Linked DNA regions of Actinocatenispora thailandica. The protein of the gene in region 2 interacts with the protein of the main gene of each other region in a pairwise test. Links are inferred from orthologs where the notes say so. Each region holds a gene or a part of one and is shown on either strand. Other genes may lie near its edges.

Region 1 (5,283 bases), 2.8 Mb from region 2 along the record:
AGCACACCCGGATCGGGACCGTCGGCGGGTACGTCGGGTACGCCGGGCTGTGGGACGACGAGCTGGCGGACCTGCTGCTCGACGAGCTGGCCGGCGGCGAGCACCACGGCGGGCTGGCGTTCCGGCCGGAGCCGGACGCGGTCATCGCTCGCGGCCTGCCCAGCCGGGTGGTCGAGGTGGAGCAGTCGAACTCGTCGGTGGTGTTCGACGAGGAGTCGATCCTGAAGCTGTTCCGCCGCCCCACCCCGGGTGCCAACCCGGACGTGGAGCTGAACCGGGCGCTGCGCCGGGTCGGCTGCCCGCACGTGGCGCCGTTGCTCGGCGAGATCGGCGGCGAGCTGTTCGGCGCCGCCGTGTCGTACGGGATGCTGTCGGCCTACGCGGCGAACGCCGCGGACGGCTGGGCGATGGCGACCGCGAGCGTGCGGGACCTGTTCGCCGAGGCGGATCTGCGGGCCGACGAGGTGGGCGGCGACTTCGCCGCCGAGGCGCGCCGGCTCGGCGAGGCGGTCGCGCAGGTGCACACCGACCTGGTCACCGCGCTGGGTGCCGGCCAGCGGGACGCCGACGGGCAGGCGGACCTGTCCGCGGCGATGATCGGCCGGCTCGCCGAGGCGGTGCGCACGGTGCCGGAGCTGGCCCGGTACGCGGCCGCGCTCGGGGCCGAGTTCACCGCGGTCGCCGACGTCGCGACGCCGTGCCCGGTGCAGCGCATCCACGGCGACCTGCATCTCGGGCAGGCGCTGCGCACCCCGACCAGCTGGCTGCTGATCGACTTCGAGGGCGAACCGGTCAAGCCGCTGGCCGAGCGGGTGCTGCCGGACTCGCCGCTGCGCGACGTCGCCGGGATGCTCCGCTCGTTCGACTACGCCGCCGAGCACCTGCTCGTCGGCGAGGGCGCCGACCACCAGCTGGAGTACCGCGCGCAGGAGTGGGCGACGCGCAACCGGTCGGCGTTCGCGGCCGGGTACGCGGGGGCCGCCGGCCTGGATCCCGATCGGCACCGCGCCCTGCTGCGCGCCTACGAGCTGGACAAGGCGGTGTACGAGGTGGTGTACGAGGCGCGGCACCGGCCGGCGTGGCGGTGGATCCCGCTGCGCTCGATCGCCCGGATGCTCGGTTTCGAGGTGCCCCGCCGGGCGACCTGCCCGCCGCCTGACCGCCGCGGCGGCACGCCAGCCGGTCCGGTCGCCGTATCGCCCGATACGACGGGATTTTCGGCTAAACGGAGACTCTTGCGGAATGTCTCCTTCCGAGTACCGTATGACGGGAAACGGGATTCAACGACGGTCCTACCCCCAGCCGCGGCGAGCCCCCCGCCCCGGCACCGTGAAGGAGGAACCCGTGCCGATCTCCCCTGCCCCCCGTCGCCTGGCCCGGACGATCCGGACCCTCGCCGCCGCCGTCGGCCTCGCCGCGGCGTCCGCGCTCAGCCTGCCCAGCGCCGTCACGGCGGCACCGTCTCAGCCCACCGCCAGCCAACTCGCCGGAGTCCGTGCCGCCGTGGCCGGAACCGGCGTCGACGGCATCGCCTGGTACACCGACACCGCGTCCCATCGGGTCGTGGTCACCGCCGACGCCACCGTGTCGGCCGCCGAGATCGCCACGATCAGGAAGGCAGCCGGCAGTACCGGCGCCGTCCGCGTGACCCGCACGGCGGGCGTGTTCCGGCCGCTGCTGTCCGCCGGGGCCGCCATCTACGGCGGCCAGTACCGCTGCTCGCTCGGGTTCAACGTGGTCAAGGGCGGCACCTACTACTTCCTCACCGCCGGGCACTGCGGCAAGGTCGCGGACACCTGGTACTCCGACTCCCGGCACAGCACGCTGATCGGGCCGACGATCGGCTACACGTTCCCCGGCCACGACTACGCGCTGGTCCGGTACGACAACAGCTCGCTGAGCCATCCCGGCGGCTTCACCGCGGCGAACGCGTACGTCGGCGAGTCGGTCAAGCGCACCGGCTCGACGTCCGGTACGCACAGCGGCACCGTCACCGCGCTGGACGTCACCGTGCACTACTCGGGCGGCGGCGGCACCGTGCGGGGCCTGATCCAGACCACCGTCTGCGCCGAGCCGGGCGACTCCGGCGGCCCGATGTACGACGGGTCCAAGGGGCTGGGCATCACCTCCGGCGGCAGCGGCGACTGCTCGTCCGGCGGTACCACCTTCTTCCAGCCACTGCCGCAGGCCGCCAGCGCCTACGGCGTCACGGTCTACTGACCGACCCGCACCACGCACCCGCCCTGCCGGCGAGCTGGCCGGCAGGGCGGGTGCGTGGTGCGAACCGCCCGCCGCGCCGGGACCCGGCCATGGGTTCAGCGACGGCGCCCGAGCAGCAGGTAGGCGATACCGCCGATCGGGACCGACAGCACACAGATCACCACCCAGGCCATCCGTGGCAGCAGCAGGATGTCCCGGTCGTCGGCCCGGGCGAGATCGGTCACGCAGTATCCGGCGAAGCCGGCGGCCGCGACCACCACCAGCAGGGCCGCCGTCAGCGTCGGGCTCATCGGGCAGACTCCGTGCCGACCATGTGTCGATTGTCGACCCTGATGCGGCGGGAGGCCAGGCGATGTTGACGATCGGGGACTTCGCCCGGCACGGCCGGGTGTCGGTCCGGATGCTGCGGCACTACGACGCGCTGGGGCTGCTGACCCCGGCCCGGGTCGACGCGGCCAGCGGCTACCGGTACTACACCGCCGACCAGCTGGCCCGGCTGAACCGGATCGTCGCACTGAAGGACCTCGGCCTGAGCCTGGCGCAGATCCGCGAGGTGCTCGACGACCGGCTCACCGCCGAGCAGCTGCGCGGCATGCTGCGGCTGCGGCACGCCCAGCTGCGGCAGCAGATCGAGGCGGACACCGCGCGGCTGGCCGGCGTCGAGGCGCGGCTCGCGGTGATCGAGCGGGAGGGCCGGCTGCCCACCGGCGAGATCGTGGTCAAGGACCTTCCGGCGGCACGCCTGGCGCAGCTGGCCGGGGTCGCGGCGAGCTGGGACCCGTCGGACATCACGCCCGTCATCGTCCCGTTGTACCAGCGGCTGGGCACCCTGCTCGACCGGCACGACGTGCGCCCGGTGGCGCCCGACATCGCTTGGTACACCGAGGATCCGGACGGTGGCGTGCGGGTGCACGCCGGCGTGCAGGTGACCGTGGCGCCGGACCCGGCGTACCCGTTCGAGGTGGTCGACCTGCCGGCGGTGCCGGCGGCGGCGACGCTGCTGCACCGCGGCCCGATGGCGGAGTCGGATCCGTCGTTCCAGGCGCTCGGCCGCTGGATCGGCGACAACGGGTACCGCCCCACCGGGTACCGCGAGTCCTACCTGTCCTGCCCGGGGCCCGACCAGGCCGACTGGGTCACCGAACTCCAGGAACCGGTGGAGCCGGCATGACCGGCCGGCACCCGATGTGTGCCCGTGTCGTACCCGGTGGGTAGGCTCCGCGGTCATGACTGGGCGACCATTGGCCGAGGTTGTCGACGCGAGTTGGGCACAGGCGTTGACGCCGGTGGCGGAGCAGATCACCGCGATGGGCGAGTTCCTGCGGGCGGAGAACGCGGAGGGCCGCGGCTACCTGCCGACCGGCGACCGGGTGCTGCGCGCGTTCACCCAACCGCTCGCCGACGTGCGGGTGCTGATCGTCGGGCAGGATCCCTACCCCACGCCCGGCGATGCGGTCGGGCTGTCCTTCTCGGTGGCGCCGGACCGGCGGATCCCGGCCAGCCTGCGCAACATCTTCCGGGAGTACTGCGACGATCTGGGCTACCCGAAGCCGGCGAGCGGCGACCTGACCCCGTGGGCCGAGCACGGTGTGTTGCTGCTCAACCGGTGCCTGACCGTGCAGCCGGGCAAGCCGGCCGCGCACCGCGGCAAGGGCTGGGAGAAGGTCACCGACGCGGCCATCCGGGCGTTGGTGGCGCGCGGCGGTCCGCTGGTGGCGATTCTGTGGGGCCGCGACGCGCAGTCGCTGCAGCCGCTGCTCGGCGACACCCCGGTGCTCAAGAGCGTGCACCCGTCGCCGATGTCGGCCGACCGCGGCTTCTTCGGATCCAAGCCGTTCACCCGCGCCAACGACCTGCTCGTCCAGCAGGGCGCCGCCCCGGTCGACTGGAAGCTCCCCTAGGGCGTGCGAACCGCCTCGACACCGGAGGCGGCCACCGTACGCGACATGCCGGGCACCCACCGGTGCGTCCGGGGCGCGGCGCGGGCCCCGGGCGCTTAGGGTTGTCTGGTGGCGACATCGGTGGACTCAGAAGTGCTCGACCGCCTCGTCCGAGGCGAGGCGTACGATCCGCACGCCGTGCTCGGCGCGCACCCGCTCGGCGGCGACCGGACCGTGGTGCGCATGCTGCGGCCGGACGCGCTGCAGCTGGTCGTCGTCGACGGCGACCAACGGTTTCCGGCGCGCAAGGTGCACGACGGCGGTGTGTTCGAGGCGACGCTGCCCGGTGCGCCGCGCGACTACCGGATCGAGGTGACCGGCGCCGACGGCGAGCAGCGGTTGGTCGATGACCCGTACCGGTGGCTGCCGACGCTCGGCGACACCGACCTGTACCTGATCGGCGAGGGCCGGCACGAGGAGCTGTGGCGGGTGCTCGGCGCGCACCCGCGCCGCTACTCGACGCCGAACGGCCCGGTGAACGGCGTCGCGTTCGCGGTGTGGGCGCCGAACGCCCGGGCCGTGCGGGTGATCGGCGACGGCATCGGCTGGGGCGCCTACGACGGGCTGTCGATGCGCTCGCTCGGCTCGTCCGGGGTGTGGGAACTGTTCGTCCCGGACTTCGCCGCGGACGGGCTCTACAAGTACCGCATCCTCGGGCCGGACGGCCGCTGGCGGGAGAAGGCCGACCCGATGGCGCAGTCGACGGAGGTTCCGCCGCGCACCGCGTCGCGGGTGTACCGCTCGGCGTACGAGTGGGGCGACGCGGACTGGCTCGCGACCCGGCGCCAGACCGAATGGCACCAGCGTCCGGTGTCGATCTACGAGGTGCATCTGGGCTCCTGGCGCCCCGGCGCGACCTACCGCGAACTGGCCGACGAGCTGGTGTCCTACGTGACCGAGGTCGGGTTCACGCACGTGGAGTTCCTGCCGGTGGCCGAGCACCCGTTCGGCGGCTCGTGGGGCTACCAGGTCACCAGCTACTACGCGCCGACCGCCCGGTTCGGCTCCCCCGACGAGTTCCGCTACCTGGTGGACCGGTTGCACCAGGCCGGTGTCGGCGTCTACCTCGACTGGGTACCGGCGCACTTCCCGCGGGACGAGTGGGCGCTGGCACGCTTCGACG
Region 2 (7,789 bases):
TCATCGGCCGGTCCATGTACATGGTGTGCAGCGGCGGTGCGTCGAAACCGGTCAGCAGCATGTCGTTGACGATGACCAGTTCCAGCTCGTCGTCCAGGTCGCGGATGCGCCCCTCGATCGCCTTGTTCTGCGACGGGCGGCGCACGTGCCGCTGGATCGGGTCCGGGTCGGTGGCGTCGCCGCTGTAGATCACCTTGATCCGGCCGTGGTCGACGGCGTCGTCGTGCCAGTCGGGCCGCAACTCGACGATCCGCTCGTACAGCTCGGCGCAGATCCGCCGGGTGGCGCACACGATCATCGCCTTGCCCGGCGCACCGAGGAACCCCTGCATCTGTTCGGAGCGCTGGGTCCAGTGCGTCACGATGTCGACGGCCAGCTCGCGCAGCCGGGACGGCGCACCGTAGACCGCGTTCATCGCCGCGACGGTGCGCTCGACCTTGCGTCGCTCCGCCTCGTCGAGTCCGTCGGTCATCTCGTCGACCTGCTCGTCGATGTCTTCGGCGGTCACGTCGGACGGCAGGTGGACGTCGATCACCCGGCTCTCGTGGTACACCCGGACGGTCGCCTCGTCCCGCACCGCCCGAGTCAGGTCGTAGACGTCGATGACGTCGCCGAACACGGTGCGGGTGTTGCGGTCGGCCTGCGCGATCGGGGTGCCGGTGAACGCGACGAAGCTGGCGTGCGGCAACGCGTCCCGCAGGTGCCGGGCGTAGCCGTCCAGGTCGCCGTAGTGGCTGCGGTGCGCCTCGTCGACGACCACGACGATGTTGTGCCGGTCGTTGAGCAGCGGATGCTGCCGGTTGTCGTCGCGTTCCTTGCGGCTGAGGCCGAACTTCTGCAGCGTGGTGAAGATGATGCCGCCGGTGGCCCGGCCGTTCAGTTCGGCCCGCAGGTCCTCGCGGGTGGCCGGACGCAGCGGCTCGGGCAGCAGGGTGCTCGCCGCGAACGTGTTGTACAGCTGGTCGTCCAGGTCGGTGCGGTCGGTGACGACCAGGATGGTCGGGTTGCCCAGCGCCGGGTCGCGCATCGCCGCGTGGGTGTAGAGCTCCATCTCCATCGACTTGCCGGAGCCCTGGGTGTGCCAGACCACGCCGATCCGGCCGTCCGACCGCACCGCCTGCACGGTGCGCTGCACCGCCCGGCGCACCGCGAAGTACTGGTGCGGCTTGGCGATCCGCTTGATCAGGCCACGCTCACCGGTGCCGAACGTGATGCCGCCGTTCAGCAGCTCCAGGAACCGCAACTGGGTGAACAGCCCGGCCAGCGCCACGAACAGCTGGCAGTTCTCGACCGAGACGTGCCCCGGCTCGGTGCGCACCGGTTCGCCGTTCTCGTCGACGTTCCACGGCGCCCAGTGCTCGAACGGCGTGAACGGGGTGCCGTAGCGGGCGGTCCAGCCGTCCGACACCAGGCACACCGCGTTCGCCGCGAACGCCTGCGGGAACTCCGCCGCGTAGGTGGCCAGTTGCTGCCGGGCACCGTCGAGGGTGGCGTACTGGTCGTCGGCCCGCTTCAGTTCGATCACACCGACCGGCAGGCCGTTGAGATAGATCACCAGGTCCAGCCGGCGGTGGTGCTGCCCGTCCCGCAGCGTCACCTGGTCGGCCACCAGGTAGTCGTTGCGGCTCGGGTCGCGGAAGTCGACCAGCCGCGCGGTCGGGTTCTGCTCCACCCCGCCGTCGTCGGTGTACACCACCGGCACCCCGCCGGTGATCAGCTCGTGCACCCGCCGGTTCTCCGCGATCGCATCCTGCGAGGCCGGGGACAGCACCCGGCCGACCACCTCGTCGATCGCCGCCGCGGGCAGCCGAGGGTTCAGCTCGGCCACCTTCTGCCGCAGCCGCCCCGGGATCGCCAGCTGCTCCCAGCGCTCCCGCTCCCCGGTGCCCGGCTTGATCTGCGTGCCCGGCTGGTACGCCCAGCCCAGCCCGGCCAGTTCGTCGTAGGCGTCCGCTTCCCAGTCCGCCTCGGAATCCCCCGGCATCCCTACACCACCTCCCCGACCTGTCTCTCCGCGTCCTTCACCCGGATCTCCCCCGACATCAACTTCGGCAACAACGCATCCCGCAGCTCCGTCAACGCCAGCGATTCCTGTTCGGCCGTGAGGGCGCGCTGCCATAGCGGCTCAAGCCGTCCGTGCAGGTCGGCCGACAAATCTTCATTCGGCACAAAGACAAGGTCATCCAAATGCTTTCGTTGAATATGCCCCATGGTCGTAGCTTTGTCGGCAGCGATCCCTCGGAACTCCGGCATACGCAGATTGATCAGCTCGTACACGAGCCAATTCGGCATCCCGGAGTGGGGAATCACCTTGAATATATGCTGATTGACGATTGCCGCCGAACGGAACCAGCGCGCGACTCGAAGCGATCCCGACCATGCGAACAATACGTCCCCGGATCGGGCAAGATGCCGATCAGGTACCTCGATGTCGCTATAGACGGTGGACGCGCCCGGACCTGAGTTGAGTTCGGCAATGCGAACGACCACTCGCCCTGTTCCGTTCGCATCCTTCGTAAAGGCACGACCATTGACAAATGACGCCACGCCGGAGAGTGGCCTCTCATCGCACCTCGCACGGTCACGCGAAATCGCCTCTGCAAAAAGGAGACTCCTCAACTCGTCACAGGTAGCGGCGATCCGCTCGTTGACCGCGATCTTGTCGTCCAGCGCCCCCAACACCGATGTTGCGGCTCCAATAACAGCAGGGGGAGGCACAGAAATTGGAATGCGCGCCACGTCTCTAAGGTTCAGCGTGGCTTGGACAGTCGTCGTTTGCCAATTCCTCATGCTTTCCTGAGCCGTCGAGGATCGCAACGAATAGTAGATCCAGCGAGTGAACTCCGGATCCTTGGGACGCAAGACGGCCACAGCACGTGCAACATTCCAGCCTGACAGATCGTTCGCAACGACGGCGGCGTTACCAACCGATCCAACGAGCGATAAGACGATCTCACCGCCTTCGAGGCGTGTTCGACGATATCTATCTTCGACCTCGGCGTCGACACACAGCGGCGCCGACGCATCGACCCGACCATTGGAGATATCACCGACTCTCACGATTGGGACACCACTTGAAACGTGACGCCCTGGCTGGACGATCCCATAGGACGGCGGGATCTTGAGCAGCTCTGACAATTCGACGATGGGCCAGTTCACGTTCAGCCTCATGCCAGGCGCTCCAATCCTTCGCGGACGGCCTGTTCGAGGCGGGCGGATTCGTCGAAGTGGGTGTAGAGGTCCTTGGTGAGGCGGGCGATCTTGTCGGCTGTCGGCTCCGCGTCGGTGTCGTCGACCTCGGCGGTGCCGACGTAGCGGCCGGGGGTGAGGACGTGGTCGTGGGTGCGGATCTCGTCCTGGCTGGCGGAGTAGCAGAAGCCGGGCACGTCCTCGTACGCCGCGGTCGCGGTCTTGGTGCCGCGCCAGGCGTGGTAGGTGCCGGCGATGCGGGCGATCTCGTCGGGCGTGAGCACCCGTTCGGTGCGGTTGGTCATGGTGCCGAGCGAGCGGGCGTCGACGAACAGCACCTCGCCGCGCCGGTCGGTCAGCGCGGCGCCGCCCTGCGGCGTCTTGTCCTTGGTGAAGAACCACAGGCAGGCGGGGATCTGGGTGGTGCGGAACAGCTGCGGCGGCAGCGCCACCATGCAGGCGACCAGGTCGGCCTCGACCAGCGCGGCCCGGATCGCGCCCTCGCCGGACTGCTTGGAGGACATCGACCCGTTGGCGAGCACGATGCCGGCGGTGCCGCGTTCGGCGAGCTTGCCGAGGATGTGCTGGATCCAGGCGAAGTTGGCGTTGCCGGCCGGCGGTACGCCGTAGCGCCAGCGCGGGTCGTCGGTGCTGCGGGCCCAGTCGGACATGTTGAACGGCGGGTTGGCCAGCACGTGGTCGGCCCGCAGGTCGGGGTGCCGGTCCTCGCGGAAGGTGTCGGCCCAGCGGGGGCCGAGGTTGCCGCCGATGCCGTGGATGGCGAGGTTCATCTTGGCCAGCCGCCAGGTGCGTTCGTTGGACTCCTGGCCGTAGACGGCGATCGCGTCGGCCCGGTTGCTGTGCGCCAGCACGAACTTCTCGGCCTGCACGAACATGCCGCCGGAGCCGCAGCACGGGTCGTAGACCCGGCCCTGGTAGGGCTCCAGCACCTCGACCAGGGTCTTGACCACGCTGGCCGGGGTGTAGAACTCGCCGCCGCGCTTGCCTTCGGCGCGGGCGAACTTCTCCAGGAAGTATTCGTACACCTCGCCGAGCACGTCGCGGGCGGGCCGGTCGCCGTGCCCGGTGAACCGGGCGTCGGAGATCAGGTCGACCAGTTCGGCGAGCCGGTGCTGGTCGACGTTGTCCCGGTTGAAGATCTTCGGCAGCACGCCGAGCAGCGCGTCGTTGGCGCCCATGACGGCGTCCATCGCGGCATCGAGCAGCTCACCGACCCGGCCTTCCTTCGCGCGGGAGGCGATGTTGTCCCAGCGGGCCGGCGCCGGCACCCAGAACACGCCCTCGCCGGTGTACTCGTCCACGTCATCGAGGAAGTCGGCGACCCGTTCTTCGGCGATGCCCTCGGCCCGCACCTCCTGGGCGATCTGTTCGCGGCGCTCGGTGAACGCGTCCGACACGTACTTGAGGAACACCAGGCCGAGCACGAAGTCCTTGTACTGCGCGGCGTCCATCGAGCCGCGTAACTTGTCGGCGGCCTTCCACAGCGTTTCGCGCAGGTCGGCCATGGTCGGCACGCCCGGCAGCATCGCCTGGTCGCTCTTCTTGGTTCTGGGCAATGGTTTCTCCTTCAGCGCGGGGCCGTGTCGGCCCCGATGGTGTGGCTGCCGGCCAGCAGTGCGCCGGCCGCCAGATGCGTGAGTTCGTCCAGGGCGGCCAGCTCTTCCCGGGCCTGCCGCCGACGGTCCTGCACGGTGCGCAGCGCGGCGTCGAGGCGCGCGGTCTCGGCGGGCGGCAGCAGCGGCAGCGGGTACTGGTCCAGCCGCAGCGGCTCGTGCACCGCGCCGGCGGGCCGGTCGCCGGAGTGCGCCGCGGACAGCAGCGCCGCCAGGGTCGACGGGGTGAAGCGGTCCTCTTCCGGGGCGATGCGCAGCACCCGGGCCGGAAACTCGACGACGGCGTAGCCGTCGGTGTCGACCAGCACCGCCAGCTCCGGCTTCACGGTGACCACCACGTCGCCGGGCTGCGTGAGGGCGGCATGGTCGTATCGGGCGGCGAAGACGGCCCGGTCGATCCGGCGGTGGCCGGACACCCGGCGGCTGGTCAGTTCCGGCGCGCCGAAGACCGGATGTCCGTCCCGGACGGCGGTGTCCTCGGCGCGAAGCCTGGTGCCCGGCCGTACCAGCACGGCGTGCTGCCTGATCAGCGCGCCGAGCGTGGTGACGGCGGGCCGGTCCGCACTCGGCCGCGGCGCCAGCAGCAGGTGCACGGGCGCCGGCGGCGCGGGCCGGTTCAGTTCGGCTTCCAGCTCGATCGCCTGCGCCTCCGCCGGGGCGTCGGTGAGCCGATGCGGGCGGTGCACCGCGGTCAGTTCGGTGTCGCGGGCCAGCAGCGTGGCGGTGCGTACCGGGACCGCCAGTGCGAAGGCCCGTGCCTGCCGCGGATAGCCGTCGCGACGCCAGGTGACCACGTCGGTGACGATCTCGTCGACGTCGCGCGCGCCGAGCGCCCGGTCGGAGAGGTCGGCGGTGAGCACCTGGTCGGCGTCCCGGTTGTCGCGCTCCCGGCGAAGCACCCACAGGGCGAGCCGGTGCGCCGGCCGGTAGGGCAGGCAGCCGCCGGGCAGCCGGATCACGGCCTCGACGTTGCCGGCTCGCAGCAGGTCGGCGCGCAGCCGCCAGGCCGGCCCGTACGCGGGCAGCGGCTCGGTCAGTGCGGCGGCCGGGCCGAGCAGCACGGCGGTGGCGCCGGTGGGCAGCAGGTCCGCGGTGTCGGCCAGAGCGGTGAGCGCACGCCGAGCCGCCCGAGACTCGCCCGGACGGTACGGCAACCGATGCAGGACCACGTCGGGCGGATCGTCCTCCAACCCGAGCGCGTCGGCGACCGGCCCGGTCGGCCGATCGACGACCGCACGCGGCGGCAGGCCGGCCATCGCGAGGCGACGCCGCAGCAGGCGTGCCGTGGCCCGGTCGGTTTCGGCGGCGCGGATCCGGGTGTCGGCGAGCTCGTCGAGGTCGGCGAGGACCGCCGACACCAGGTCACCGCTGCCGGCGGCCAGGTCGACGAGCCGGACGGTGCCGGTGGCGGCCCGGTCGGCGGCTCCGGAGAGGCCGGCGACCAGGCGGGCGAGTTCGCCGAGCACGTCGTCGCGGGTGGTCGCGTCGGCGGCCAGCCGGTGCCGGCATCGCAGCACGTGGCGGAATGCGCGGCGGACGTCCCAGGCGGCCTCGACCAGCAGTTCGGCGTGTTCGACGAGGAACGCGGCGTCGTCGCCGAGCTCGCCGATCTCGCTGGCGAGCAGCAGGTCGTCGGGGTCGGCGGCGCGGGCTCGGCGGCGCAGTCGAGACAGGCTGCCGGTCGCCGCGCCGGGCCGCAGCGGCCTGCCGTCCAGGTGGCGCAGGCATAGCAGGGCGGTGAGCGCGGCGACGAGGCGTTCGCCGCCGATCCGGTCGGTGTAGCGGGCCAGCCCGTAGAGCGCGAGGTCGGTGTCGAGATCGGGGGCGGTGACCCGGTTGGTGCGGGTGAGCCAGTCGGCCACGTCGCGGGCGACGAACAGCGGAACGTTCGTGTCGGTCGCGACCGGTGGCGGAAAGTCCGGGTACCGTCGGCGCCACGTCGTCACGACCGGGCGCTGCACGTCGGCGAGCTCGGCGATGTCCGGCATGGAGATCAGCAGCGGGTCCATCCGCACGGCCTCCTGTTCCCGACATCGGGCGCCGCCGGCGTCGAAACCGGCAGTTGTCTCTCGCAGGCTATGACCGCATGGTTCCGAAAATCAAATCGGTGACCTGATAACCCTGGTTATCAGGTCGATTAATTGACCCGCTTCGTCGTCGGCCCTCATCGTGGCTCCTGCCGACGCAGTGCCGGCACCGGTCCGACGCCGAGAGTTCCGATCCGGCGCCCGATCGAGTACACGCCCCGTCGATCCGACCGCGATCGATTCGACGTACTCGGGAGATCCCATGCGCAACAAGCTGCTCACCGCGATCCCGCTCGCCCTGCTCGCCGTCACCGCCATCGCCTGCTCCGGCAGCGGCACCGGCACCACGAAGGGCCCCGGCGCCGAGGACGGCACCCCGGCCGCCTCCGGGCAGGGCACGCCCGCGACGAAGCACGGCTCGTCGGAAACGAAGCACCGCAAGTCCGGGCACACCATCGTCTTCAAGGTCACCGGAAACGGGGTGAGCAAGGCCAACGACATCACCTACGGCATCGGCGCCAACCAGTCGCAGGACAACGGTGCGGCGCTGCCGTGGACGAAGAAGTCGCACACCGACGACAGCGTCCTGCTGCTCGGCCTGACCGCCCAGTCCGACGGCACCTCCGGCTCCATCACCTGCAGCATCAGCGTCGACGGCAAGGTGGCCGTCACCAACACCTCGCGCGGCCAGTACGCCGTCGTCACCTGCAACAAGGACATGTGACCGGCGGGCCCGTCGGTGCCGTCGGCGCCGACGGGCCCACGGAGAGGAGGACATCATGTCACCGCACGACCAGACATCGCCCGACGACCAGTCGCCGCAGGACCGACCTACCTACGAACAGTCGATCCCCGAACAGCCGGACCCCGGGTGGCCCGACGACCAGCCGTCCGGCGCCGAGCTGGCGCCGCACCGCCATCCTGCTCGTACGGTCCGGT

The links. Proteins that work in one complex are often made in the same cells at the same time.
Region 1: the proteins of Athai_RS22975 (region 2) and Athai_RS10430 interact in binary tests that used the Escherichia coli proteins (3 or more experiments, as listed by UniProt). The link is inferred for Actinocatenispora thailandica from one-to-one orthologs.

Annotation. Positions count from the first base shown.
Region 1 is NZ_AP023355.1:2,354,869-2,360,151, reverse strand. The notes cover bases 2,410-5,283. They hold Athai_RS10430 (uracil-DNA glycosylase), read left to right. Parts: upstream 2,410-3,446; coding sequence 3,447-4,121; downstream 4,122-5,283. Other genes in these bases: glgB (1,4-alpha-glucan branching protein GlgB), read left to right, coding at 4,230-5,283; Athai_RS10435 (MerR family transcriptional regulator), read left to right, coding at 2,573-3,391; Athai_RS10440 (PLDc N-terminal domain-containing protein), read right to left, coding at 2,410-2,510. Outside these bases: Athai_RS10445 (S1 family peptidase), read left to right, coding at 1,345-2,220; more of Athai_RS10440, read right to left, coding at 2,316-2,409. UniProt on the Escherichia coli protein: Excises uracil residues from the DNA which can arise as a result of misincorporation of dUMP residues by DNA polymerase or due to deamination of cytosine.
Region 2 is NZ_AP023355.1:5,149,524-5,157,312, forward strand. Bases 2,468-5,437 are described here. They hold Athai_RS22975 (class I SAM-dependent DNA methyltransferase), read right to left. Parts: upstream 4,767-5,437; coding sequence 3,168-4,766; downstream 2,468-3,167. Other genes in these bases: Athai_RS22970 (restriction endonuclease subunit S), read right to left, coding at 2,468-3,171; Athai_RS22980 (thioesterase domain-containing protein), read right to left, coding at 4,778-5,437. Outside these bases: Athai_RS22965 (type I restriction endonuclease subunit R), read right to left, coding at 1-1,984; more of Athai_RS22970, read right to left, coding at 1,987-2,467; more of Athai_RS22980, read right to left, coding at 5,438-6,832; Athai_RS22985 (MmpS family transport accessory protein), read left to right, coding at 7,113-7,574; Athai_RS22990 (DUF4352 domain-containing protein), read left to right, coding at 7,630-7,789. UniProt on the Escherichia coli protein: The subtype gamma methyltransferase (M) subunit of a type I restriction enzyme. The M and S subunits together form a methyltransferase (MTase) that methylates A-2 on the top and A-3 on the bottom strand of the sequence 5'-AACN(6)GTGC-3'.